DNA from 3 places in the Gelidimonas denitrificans genome. Region 2 is predicted to be linked to each of the others. Evidence: predicted binding sites of a transcription regulator. Region 2 holds the regulator's gene; each other region holds the start of a gene.
The links. Region 2 encodes HrcA, which represses chaperone genes, less so after heat shock. Its sites were predicted from a motif close to TTAGCACTCNNNNNNNNNGAGTGCTAA; they were not measured.

Region 1 (4,218 bases), 320 kb from region 2:
TACAAGGCAATCATCTCATCCCAAACCTTGCCTGGCGCAGCGCATATGCGGTCATCATCCTTTTAAATTCTGCCTAATGACAACCCTTATCGCTTCTCAAAACCGTCTGGCCCAATATCTAGCGCTGACCAAGCCGCGCGTCACACAACTGGCCGTATTTTGCGCGGTGATCGGCATGTTCTTGGCCGCTCCGGATTTGCCGGACTGGAAAGTCGTCATCGCTGCCACTGTCGGTATCTGGTTGCTGGCAAGCGCGGCATTCGCGGTCAACTGCCTGGTGGAGCGCGAAATCGATTCGCGCATGGCACGCACTGCGCGTCGCCCGACGGCCAACGGCGCCATCACGGTACCGCAAACGCTGGTTTTTTCCGGCGTTCTGGGCGGTATGGGTATGCTGGTGCTATATAACCTGGTCAACCCGTTGACGATGTGGCTGACTTTCGCCACTTTCGTCGGCTATGCGGTGATTTACACCATCATTCTGAAGCCGGCGACGCCGCAAAACATTGTCATCGGTGGTTTGTCCGGTGCGATGCCGCCTGCGCTCGGCTGGGCCGCAATAGCCAATGATGTGCCGATGCAGGCATGGCTGCTGGTGTTGATTATTTTCGTCTGGACGCCGCCGCATTTCTGGGCGCTTGCCATGTACCGGCGCGATGATTATGCAAAGTCGGGATTGCCCATGCTACCGATTACGCATGGCATGGAATTCACCGGCTTTCATGTCTGGTTGTATACGATCGTACTGGTTGCCACCACCACTTTGCCCTATGCGGTGCGCATGAGCGGCTTGATTTATCTGTTTAGCGCGCTGCTATTGGGCGTTATTTTTCTGTGGTACGCGTGGCAAATTTATCGCCATTACAATGACCTGCTGGCGCGTAAGACATTTGCTTATTCGATTATTTACCTGTCGCTGTTATTTGCAGCCCTGTTGGTCGATCACTATTTTCCATTTTGAATCCATGCGCTTAATTCCCGCCTCACGTACGCTGATTACTCTTTTTGCTGCCACTCTGGTGCTGACCGCCTGCGGCGACAAACCGCTGTCGGAACGCTTGCAGAGCCTGGTCTCTCCTGACAAGGTTGCCTTCCAGAATACCGACATCACCGGGATCGATTACGCCAAAGATTTTGCACTGACCGACCATCATGGCAAGGCCCGGACTCTGGCCGATTTCAAGGGCAAGGCCGTTGTGGTTTTCTTCGGCTACACCCAGTGCCCCGATGTCTGTCCGACCACCATGGCGGAAATGGCGAGTGTCATGCACGAGTTGGGCCCGTTGTCGGACCGCGTGCAAGTGTTGTTTGTGTCGATTGATCCGGAACGCGACACACAGGCGTTGCTGGCGCAATACGTGCCGGCCTTCGATCCACGTTTTCTGGGCATGGTTGGCGACCAGGCTGCCACCGAAAAAATAGCCAAGGACTTCCGTATTTTTTATCAAAAAGCGCCGAGCAAGGAGCCGGGAAGCTACACGATGGATCATACCGCCGGTAGCTACGTGTTCGATCCGCAGGGCCGGATGCGCCTGTTCATCCGGCACGGACAAGGTGCTGCACCGATTGCCAGCGACTTGAAATTGCTGCTGAAATAATGCATGTTGAACGATGACTGTTGAAACAAAAAAAAGCGCTCTTCGGAGCGCTTTTTTAACGTTGAAGCCGGAGCCAGTGATTAGATATACGCCACCAGCGCACCCTTCATCTTTTTCAGTGCGACAGCTTCAATCTGGCGGATGCGCTCGGCAGAGACGCCGAATTCGTCGGCCAGCGTGTGCAGAGTAGCGCCAGAGCCATCGTCATTGGCAAGCCAGCGTGCTTCGACAATGCGACGGGAACGGGCGTCCAGCGTGCCCAGCGCCGTTTGCAGCCCCTCAGATTGCAGCCGGTCGGTTTGTTGCGCTTCCAGCACCTTGGTCGGCTCGGTAGTTTCTGACGAAAGATAGGCAATCGGCGCGAACTTGTCTTCGTCATCGTCGGTCTGTGGTTCGAGTGCAATATCGCGTCCGGTCAGACGTGTTTCCATCTCGATGACTTCTTCGCGCTTGACATTCAAGGTTGCGGCCAGCGCATCGATCTGCTTCGGCGTCATCGCGCCCAGGCCTTCCTTGTGGCTGCGCAGATTGAAAAACAGCTTACGTTGTGCCTTTGTGGTGGCAACCTTGACCAGCCGCCAGTTTTTCAGGATGTACTCATGCATTTCAGCCTTGATCCAGTGCATTGCATACGACACCAGGCGCACGCCTTGGTCGGGATCGAAGCGTTTGACCGCTTTCATCAAGCCGATATTGCCTTCCTGAATCAGGTCGGCGTGTGGCAGGCCGTAGCCCAGATAGCCGCGTGCAATCGATACCACAAGGCGCAAATGCGACAGCACCATATCCTGCGCTGCAGCCAGATCGTTTTGTTCGCGCAGACGGCGCGCCAGCGACATTTCTTCTTCGTGGCTTAACATAGGCAGGCGATTGACTGCCGAGATGTAAGCGTCGATATTGCCCAAGCTACCCGAAAATCCCAGCGCGAGTGCATTATTGCTATTGGCAACCAACGCTGGCGCGACAGACTGAGACTGAGTGGTTGGTACTTTCATTTTTCTCCTCATATTACTGATGGTGAAATTGCTTTGCGGCATGCCAAACAAGTTCTTTTGATATCTTAGCACTCTCTATAGGAGAGTGCTAAATTGCGTTTTGGTTGCGTGGAGCGTCAATATTTATTGCCAGTCAAACAGACAACTACACAGTTAGAAAGTATAGAGACGAATTAGTTCTACTAATTGCGCGGCATCAAGATTTTATGGCCGGATTGCGCTCCGTAAAAAATCTCATTAATCATAAAAATGCGGGGTATATCGTTTTTATATGATTTTTACGCAATGATATAAGGCATCATTAAAAATACATTATTCAGTATATTTTAAAATGCTAAGGAAGTTGCGCCAAATGCCTGCGTACCGATAGAGTGGCGCCGAACAGGCCCAGTGCGGCGCTGGTCGCCAGCAGCGTCAGCGTGGTGGATAGGTCCAGCGCAGTAAGGCGGAACTCTGACGCGTATAGCCGGGCAAATTCTGTAATCGCTGCGTTGAGCGGTTGCAGCGCCAGCGCCACCGCACTCACTGCCACCGCACCGGCGCATACGCCGAGCAGTGCGCCGGTATAGTAAAACGGTCGATGAATGAAGGCATCGGTGGCGCCGAGCAGGCGCGATACCGCGATCTCTTCGCGTTGCGTCAGCACTTGCAGTCGCACTGTATTGAACACCACTGCCATCACCACCACGCCCAGCGTCACCGCCAGCAGCAGCAGGGCCAGCCGCATTATTTGCAGCATTGCTGCCAAGCGCTTGACCCAGTCCGAATCAACCTGCACCGTCTCGACTCCCGGCAACGCTTTCAGGCGCTCGGCCAGCGCATCGACTGCGCTAGCATCGGTATTCGACAGCCGGATGATGTAGGCGTCCGGCAATGGATTCTGGCCCAGGGTTTCCAGTGCATCGGCCAATCCGGTTTTTTCCTTGAGCGCATCCAGCGCTTGCTCGCGCGGGACGAATTCGATCCGGGATTTTTTGCTGGTCGGCGGCAGCGTGTTGCGGATGCCGGATGCCAGTGCGCGCGCCTGCTCGGCCGGCGTGTCGGCCGCCAGGAACAGGCTGATCTCGGGTTCCACCGCCAGTTGCTGCGTGACCGGACGAATGTTTTCGAGCAGGGTCAGGCCAGCGATAGGCAAGGCCAGCGCAATCGCCACCACCAGCACGTTGAAGGCGAAACTGCCGGGCGTCCTGATAAGTTTGCGCAGCGCGTCAGTCAAGGCGAAGCGATGTTCCCGCAGCCAGATTTTCATGCTGTTTCCTTGCGCCAGGTCTCGATTAACTGACCTTGGCGCAGGTAAATTACGCGCGTGGCGCTATCGAGAAATTGTTCATCGTGGGTCGAAATCAGGCAGGTCACGCCGGCGCTGTGAAACGCCTTGAGCGCTTCGAGCACCTGGTTGGCGCTGTCGCGGTCGAGGTTGGCGGTGGGCTCGTCGGCCAGAATCAGTTGCGGCCGGTTGACGATTGCGCGCGCGATCGCCGCGCGTTGTTGTTCGCCGCCGGACAGTGCTTGCGGCTCCGACTTGGCGCGGTCCAGCAGCCCGACCTTGTCCAGCGCTGCTAGTGCGCGCTTCTCGGCTTCTGCCGAGGATGCACCGGTGACGATCAACGGCAGCATCACGTTGG
Region 2 (4,218 bases):
TGCGCAGCGCAGTATTCCAGATGCTTGAGAGTGCCTTCCGGGCGGGTGAAATCAATCAGGTATTCCGCGCCCGCCAATCCCCTGGCCAGATCGGATTCGATCAATACGCCTTGCGGTGCGCCCAGAAAAGCGCTGGCATCGGTGCCGATGCCAGGCGCTTGCGCGATGTCCAGCGCGCCGGTCAGCGTGGCGTCAACTGCGTTGTGGATGGCTTCAATCAGCATCCGGCCCATGCGGCCGGATGCGCCGGCGACGGCGATTTTCATTTGGTTCATGCGATTTTCAGGTAATTATTTTGGGGCAGCGACGCTGGTGGGAGCGGCTTTGGGTGCAGCGGCTTCGGGCGCTTTGTCTTTTGGCGGGTTGCCCGCTATGCGCGCGAGATAATCCTCTTCCGTAGGCAAATCGCCACCTTCAAAGCGCTCCACCAGATCATTTTTGAAATACACCGTCACGCGGCTGGTGGTGACTTCGCCGTTGCCTTTTTGCATGCGAAATGGGTAATACCAGCGGTCGTCGTGGAAAATATCGCTCAACATCGGTGTACCCAGCACGAAGCGCACCTGATCGTGCGTCATGCCTTCCTTGAGTTGAGAGATCATTTCTTTCGAGACGAAATTGCCCTGCTGAATATCGATCTTGTAGAGCGAGAAAGCGCCCAATACACGCGCCATCCCGGTCGGGCCGCTAGTTCGGGTGCCGGTGGCGGCGTCAAGCGGTTCCGCCGCAGCGGTTTTGGCCGGGGCTGCATCCGTTGTCTTTGCCTTGGCTGCAGGCGCATCATCCATCAGTGGATTCTTGGAGGCGCATCCTGCTAGCACTAAGCACAAACTGCCGATCAGCAGCAAGGCAAGGGAAGATGGGGCGCGGGTGAAGTGGGGGTGCAGCAATCGCATAAGGTATCTCAATTCAATTGTGCTAAAACACATAATGATAAAACAGAACTGCCCGAATCTTACCTGAAGCGGCTGGTTAACTCATCGCGGCCCTGCATATCGGATGCATGCATTGTCAGTCCACGTTATGATTTCAACTTTCGTACCGTTCCAAGGGACGGGGTTTCAAACCGGATTTAGTTTTACGACAACCATGAACAAAAACCCCAGTGATTTAAAAGCCAGCGGGCTCAAGGCAACCTTGCCGCGTCTGAAAATTCTCGATATTTTTCAGAACAGTGCAGTGCGCCACCTGACGGCCGAAGATGTATACAAGGTATTGCTGACTGAAAATATGGATGTCGGTCTGGCTACTGTGTATAGAGTCCTGACACAATTCGAACAGGCTGGGTTGCTCAATCGCAACCACTTCGAGACCGGTAAAGCCATATTCGAACTCAACCAAGGATCGCATCACGATCACCTGGTGTGTTTGGACTGCGGTCGGGTGGAAGAGTTCTACGATGAGGAAATCGAGAAACGCCAGCAGAAAATTGCTGCTGAACGCGGTTTTCGCATCTCTGAGCATGCGCTGGCGCTGTACAGCAATTGCATCAAGGACAATTGCCCGCATCGCAATAAGTGATGCAGTGCGTAGGATGGGTTTCACCCATCCTACTGTGCTTCAAATCTTTAATGCAACGTGCGTAACCTAATGACTTAATGCATGCGACAGCAGTTTGGCCGTGATATTCACCATCGGTATCACGCGCTCATACGCCATGCGGGTCGGCCCGATTACGCCTAATGTGCCGACAACGCGGCCGTTGACTTCATAGGGCGCGGTGACGATGCTGGTGTCATCCATCGGCATCAGTTGCGATTCGCCGCCAATGAAAATCTGGACCCCGGTGGCCTTGCTGGAAATATTGAGCAATTGCATCAGGCTGGTTTTCTGCTCGAACATGTCGAACAGTTTGCGCAGCGAATTCATGTTGGCGGCCAGGTCGCTTACGCGCAGCAGGTTACGCTCGCCCGCGATCACCATATCTTCGCTGTCATCCGTCATCGCTTCGCTGCCGGCTTCCACCGCTGCCTGCATCAGGCGCGTCATGTCGTCACGCAGGCTGCGCAATTCGCTTTGCAGCCGCCCGCGCACTTCGTCGAAGCTCAGTCCACCGTAATTTTGATTGATGTAATTGGCGGCCTGCACCAATTGCGCCGGCGTGTAATCAACGTCCGTCAGTAGCAGGCGGTTCTGCACATCGCCGCTCGGGCTGACGATGACTAGCAGCACCCGTTTATCGGACAGGCGCAGAAATTCGATTTGCTGAAACACCGATTCATGCCGCTGCGTCAGCACCACGCCGGCGAATTGCGACAGGGAAGACAGCACTTGGGCGGCATTGGCAATGATTTTTTGCGGCGATTTTCTGGACAGCGTAGTTTGCATCCGGGACTCGACCGCTGCTTCGTCAAAGGCTTGCAACGTCAATAGGGTGTCGACGAAAACCCGGTAGCCGCGCGGCGTCGGCACCCGGCCGGCCGAGGTGTGCGGGCTGGCGATGAAGCCCATCTCCTCCAGATCGGACATGACGTTGCGGATGGTGGCAGGCGACAAATCCAGCCCCGATAGTTTCGACAAGGCACGCGAGCCGATTGGCTGGCCGTCGGCGATATAGCGTTCGACCAGGGCCTTGAGCAGAGTTTGTGCGCGAATATCGAATTGCATAGGTTTATAGGAAGCAAGTTGATATGTACATCGGGAAGCGATATCGGGACAGCGGTTACAACTAACAAGTTGCCGCCAGCAATATTATGCGCCCATCGCGTCAATCAGCCAGCGGTCGAGTTCGTGCAGCGTGGTGCAGACCGCGTCCGGGCGGCACTGTTCGGGCAGGCTGCGCTCAAAACGGTTCATCCAGACGCCATGCATTCCCGCATTTTGCGCACCCTGGACATCCAGCAGAAGGTCGTCGCCGACATACACCGCTTGCTGCGGCTGGATTTCGAGGGCTGCGCAGGCCGCATGAAAAATCTGCGGATCGGGTTTGGCGCGACCGAAACGGTGCGCTGCAATCGAGGCCTGGAAATGGTGGGCGATGCCGATAGCTTGCAAGTCGGCAAAACCGTTCGAGATCGAACCCACCGCCAGCCGCGTATTGAGCTTGGTCAGCCCCGGCACCACATCCGCAAACGGTGTCACCGCATTGCGGGCAGTGGAAAAAACCACCATTGCATGATCCACCAGAGCAACATCTGCGCCTACTTGGCGGAATGCCTCGCAAAGTGTCGCATGGCGCAAGCCCCAGAGGTCGATCTGGTAACGCGGCTCAGTCTGCATCAGCGCTTGCCGCCGGGTGCGCAACATGTCGATCGAATAGCGCCCGGCCACCGCCGGCGCATGCGTGAGCAGCCATCCGTGCAACACTTTTTCAGCCTGTTCTAGCACTGGAACAATCGGCCACAAGGTGTCATCGAGGTCGAACAGTACAGCTTTGATCGGCATTTTCAAAATCGTTAACTTTCACATTCTTCAAGAGATGGCTGAATTATGTTCTAATCTGTGAACCTCGTCCTCCCTTACTCCAGCCCAACCCAATATGCCTTTAGCGCCAAAAACAATCGCTGTTATAGGCAAGCCTCAAGCTCCCGGTATCGCGCAATCGCTGTCCCAGATCGCCCATTTTTTCGATGACGCAGGATATACCGTGGTGCTGGAAGCAGAAACCGCGCGCGATATTGAACTGGCCGGTTTCGAAGCAATGACGCCGACACAAATCGGCCAGCAGGCCAATGTTGCGATTGTGGTCGGCGGTGACGGCACCATGCTCGGCATCGCACGCCAGCTGGCGCCGTATGACGTGCCTATGATAGGGATTAATCAGGGGCGGCTGGGCTTCATGGCCGATATTCCGATCGATGGCATGCTGCCGGTGCTGGCTGACATGCTGGCAGGAAATTACGAGACGGAATTCCGCAGCCTGCTGGAAGGTTGCGTGATGCGCGAGGGTGAAAATATTTTTTCCGCACTGGCTTTCAACGATGTGGTGGTGTCGCGCGGGGCTGGCGCCGGCATGGTCGAGTTGCGGGTCGAGGTCGATGGCCACTTCATGTACAACCAGCGCTCCGATGGCTTGATCGTTTCCACGCCGACCGGTTCGACCGCGTATTCGCTGTCGGCCGGCGGGCCGTTGCTGCATCCCAGCCTGTGCGGCATCGTGCTGGTGCCAATTGCCCCGCACGCGTTGTCAAATCGTCCGATTGTGGTGCCCGATTCGAGCGAAATCATGATCGAAGTCGTCAGCGGCCGCGATACCAGCGTCAACTTCGATATGCAGTC
Region 3 (4,218 bases), 1.6 Mb from region 2:
GGTAGAGCGCTACGTTCGGGACGTAGAGGCCGGAGGTTCGAATCCTCTCACCCCGACCAGGCTTCGCCCTATAAGCAAAAAATTTAGCGCCATTTTTCTTCCCTAAAAAATCACTCGTCGCAAATTCCGTGTCACTCGGCATGTTCACGGGCTCCCGCCCGAAAACAACTAGAAAATACCCAACCCTTTGAGCATCACGACCAGGATCAGCAGCGGCGAGACATAACGTAACAGAAAGAAAACAGTGCGCACCAATCTTTGGTTGTGTAACTGACCACGATTGGAAAGCGCTCCACTAAACTTATCCAAACCCCAAAACCAGCCGACAAAGATGGCGATGGCGATGCCACCTGCCGGCAGGATGATGTTGGATGAGAGAAAGTCAAACAGATCAAACATGTTGCGGCCGAACGGTTTGAAGTCGGCCAGCAGGCTATTGGTCAGTGCGGCACCCGACGCCGGCAACGCCAGTAGCGCAAGAGTCAGCAGAGTAGATTTCGAGCGCGACAAGTTAAAGCGCTCGTGAAAAATAACCACCGGCACTTCCAGCAAAGAAAGCATGGCGCCGGTTGCCGCCACGGCAGTCAGAACGAAGAAAACCACCATCAAAATTTGCCCCATCGGAATCTGGGAAAACACCGCTGGAATGGTAATGAATACCAACGCTGGCCCCGCTGCCGGCGTGAAGCCAAAGGTGAATACCGCAGGGAAAATTGCAATGCCTGCCAGCATCGAAACGCACAGATCGGCGCTCATCACGCGGAAAGTCGTCACCGGTATATTCTGATCGTCGCGGAAATAGCTGCCATAGGTCATCATGGTTCCCATGCCAATCGACAGCTTGAAAAACGCCAACCCCATCGCCGTCAGTACCACGGAAGTCGTGATTTTGCTGAAGTCGGGATTAAACAGGAATGCCAGACCTTCAGCAGCCTTGTCCAGAGTCAGACTGACCATGCACAGCAGCAACAACAACAGAAAGAGCAGCGGCATCAGCTTCTTGGTCAGCGCTTCAATGCCCTTGGTCACGCCCAGCAGCAGGATGCCGCCCATGAGAGACAGCACGCCCCACTGCCAGAACACCGATTGCCAGGGATCGCTGATCAGCGCGCCAAAGGCAGCTTCGGTTACGCTCCGGTCGCTACTCAGGATGGAGCCGCCGATCGCCTTGAACACATAGGCGAAGACCCAGGCCACCACTTCAGAATAAAAAGACAGAATCAGAAAGGCGGCCAGCATGCCGAAAGCCCCGATCAGCCACCAGGGTTGCCCCTTGGGGGCCAGCGTTTGCAAGGTGGTAATCGGATTAGCCTTGGCCTGACGCCCCAGGGTAATCTCGGCAATCATCACCGGCAGCCCGATCAACAGGGTCGCCAGCAAGTAAACCAGCAGGAAGCCTGCGCCGCCATTGGCGCCGGTCAGGTAGGGAAATTTCCAGATATTGCCCAGACCGACAGCAGAACCGAGGGTGGCTGCCAGCACACCAAAACTGGAAGTGAAGCCGTCCCGCTTCACGCTGTATTTGCGTTGCCCCATGACATTTCTTCTTCCATTACAGACGCCTGGATGGCGAAAGGGCCGGATTGTAGCATTTCGTTTGCACTGGAAAACCAGATATGCGAAAGCATAAACTGGATCAGAAAGTTAATTCATAACTGTTATTTTTGACGCCTTGAAAAAGCCAATAAGCCCCCATATAATTAGCACTCGTTAGGGGAGAGTGCTAATAGTTTCTCCTGGCCTTAAAATTTTGCGGCAAAGCCTGTTTCCAATACAAGGCTGCGCAGTAAGAATGCTTTGTGGCAAATATGCCGCAAAAAAACATAAACCTATTGAATACTAAGGAGTTTTTATGAATCTTCGTCCTTTGCATGACCGCGTTATCGTAAAGCGTCTGGATCAGGAAACAAAAACCGCATCCGGCATCGTTCTGCCTGAAGCAGCAGCTGAAAAGCCGGATCAAGGTGAAGTTCTGGCAATAGGTAATGGCAAGATTCTGGAAGACGGTTCGGTCCGTGCGTTGGCTGTAAAAGTCGGCGATCGTGTTTTGTTCGGCAAATACTCCGGCCAAACGGTCAAGGTTGACGGCGATGAATTGCTCGTCATGCGCGAAGAAGACATCATGGCCGTAGTTGAGAAGTAATCAACACGCCATCAGTCAGGCATCAATAATTTAGTCGTATCACATTCTCAGGCTGGCAAGCTTTTCAAGCAGTGCCAGCCCCGAAAATCAGTTTAGGAGATTCACATGGCAGCTAAAGACGTAGTATTTGGCGATTCAGCCCGTTCCAAGATGGTCGAAGGCGTCAACATTCTCGCCAACGCGGTTAAAGTTACTCTGGGCCCTAAAGGCCGCAACGTCGTAATCGAACGCTCATACGGCGCGCCAACCATCACCAAAGACGGTGTATCGGTTGCCAAGGAAATCGAACTCAAAGACAAGCTCATGAACATGGGCGCGCAGATGGTGAAAGAAGTTGCATCCCGCACCAGCGACAACGCTGGCGACGGTACCACGACTGCAACCGTATTGACCCAGGCCATTGTGCGTGAAGGCATGAAATACGTTGCTGCCGGCATGAACCCAATGGACTTGAAGCGCGGTATCGACAAGGCAGTTGCAGCAACTATCGTTGAGCTGGCAAAAATCGCCAAGCCATGCACCACTACCAAAGAAATCGCTCAAGTCGGCTCAATCTCTGCCAACAGCGATGCATCGATCGGCGAGCGTATCGCTGAAGCGATGGACAAAGTCGGCAAAGAAGGCGTGATCACTGTTGAAGACGGCAAATCCTTGAACGACGAACTCGATATCGTTGAAGGCATGCAGTTCGACCGTGGCTATCTGTCACCGTATTTCATCAACAACCCGGAAAAACAAGTTGTATTGCTGGAAGATCCGTTCATCCTGCTGTGCGACAAGAAAATCTCCAACATCCGCGACCTGCTGCCGATTCTGGAACAAGTCGCCAAGGCTGGCCGTCCACTGCTGATCATCGCAGAAGACGTCGAAGGCGAAGCGCTGGCAACTCTGGTAGTCAACAACATTCGCGGCATTCTGAAAACCTGCGCAGTTAAAGCGCCAGGCTTCGGCGACCGTCGCAAAGCAATGCTGGAAGACATCGCAATCCTGACCGGTGGACAAGTTGTTGCTGAAGAAGTTGGCATGACACTGGAAAAAGTCACGCTGGAAGAATTGGGCCAGGCCAAGCGGATTGAAATCGGCAAGGAAAACACCATCGTTATCGACGGTGCTGGTCAACATGCTGCAATCGAAGCACGCGTCAAGCAAGTACGCGTACAAATCGAAGAAGCGACTTCCGACTACGACCGTGAGAAGCTGCAAGAACGCGTTGCCAAATTGGCAGGCGGTGTTGCTGTGATCAAGGTTGGCGCTGCTACCGAAGTTGAAATGAAAGAGAAAAAAGCCCGCGTTGAAGATGCATTGCACGCAACTCGCGCTGCAGTCGAAGAAGGCATCGTTCCTGGCGGCGGTGTTGCACTGTTGCGCGCTCGCGCCAACATCAAGGTCACTGGTGACAATCCTGATCAGGAAGCTGGCATCAAGATCGTTATGCGCGCAATGGAAGAGCCGCTGCGCATGATCGTCCAAAACGCCGGCGAAGAAGCTTCGGTTGTAGTAGCTAAAGTATTGGCTGGCACAGGTAACTTCGGTTACAACGCTGCTAACGGTACTTACGGCGACATGGTTGAAATGGGCGTGCTGGATCCAGCAAAAGTAACCCGTTCAGCTCTGCAAAACGCAGCCTCGATCGCTTCCCTGATGTTGACTACAGACTGCATGATCGCTGAGTCGGCTGATGACAAAGCAGCCGGTGGCATGCCTGATATGGGCGGCATGGGTGGTATGGGCGGCATGGGCGGCATGGGCGGCATGATGTAATAACCGTTTTCGGTTATTAGATACAAGCAAGCTAAACTGCTGCTAACGAAAAAACCCGCTCGGTTTGCGCCGTGCGGGTTTTTTCATGGGGCTTAGGAGTGTGCGCGCGTCGCCGAAATATACCAAAAAGTAATATCGACATACAATACAAATCGTTTCGCTTATAAAGCGGCTCCCGTAGAATTACTCCCTTGAGAAAAAATACAGCGACAGAGTGTCGATAACGATACAGCCTGTCGCTTTTTTATTTGCAGAAATACACGATTCAGATGATAGAACTACAAGCAATCCACCAGCGTTTCAGAGGCGCAAAC

Region 1: rpoH (RNA polymerase sigma factor RpoH) is a predicted target of HrcA. The motif match lies at 2,659-2,685, and genes of this name have one in related genera.
Region 3: groES (co-chaperone GroES) is a predicted target of HrcA. The motif match lies at 1,701-1,727, and genes of this name have one in related genera.

The regions. Positions count from the first base shown of each region.
Region 1 is NZ_CM146350.1:2,715,449-2,719,666, reverse strand. Features, by position in the region: gene FKCLFG_RS12675 (COX15/CtaA family protein) at 1-66, shown strand, start outside; gene cyoE (heme o synthase) at 77-961, shown strand; gene FKCLFG_RS12665 (SCO family protein) at 966-1,598, shown strand; gene rpoH (RNA polymerase sigma factor RpoH) at 1,679-2,593, opposite strand; gene ftsX (permease-like cell division protein FtsX) at 2,928-3,842, opposite strand; gene FKCLFG_RS12650 (cell division ATP-binding protein FtsE) at 3,839-4,218, opposite strand, start outside.
Region 2 is NZ_CM146350.1:2,391,928-2,396,145, reverse strand. Features, by position in the region: gene dapB (4-hydroxy-tetrahydrodipicolinate reductase) at 1-275, opposite strand, end outside; gene FKCLFG_RS11170 (outer membrane protein assembly factor BamE) at 291-896, opposite strand; gene fur (ferric iron uptake transcriptional regulator) at 1,090-1,521, shown strand; gene hrcA (heat-inducible transcriptional repressor HrcA) at 1,588-2,607, opposite strand; gene FKCLFG_RS11155 (HAD family hydrolase) at 2,692-3,384, opposite strand; gene FKCLFG_RS11150 (NAD kinase) at 3,479-4,218, shown strand, end outside.
Region 3 is NZ_CM146350.1:336,756-340,973, reverse strand. Features, by position in the region: tRNA gene FKCLFG_RS01635 (tRNA-Pro) at 1-59, shown strand, start outside; gene FKCLFG_RS01630 (sodium-dependent transporter) at 169-1,536, opposite strand; gene groES (co-chaperone GroES) at 1,853-2,143, shown strand; gene groL (chaperonin GroEL) at 2,249-3,904, shown strand; gene FKCLFG_RS01615 (methionine ABC transporter ATP-binding protein) at 4,174-4,218, shown strand, end outside.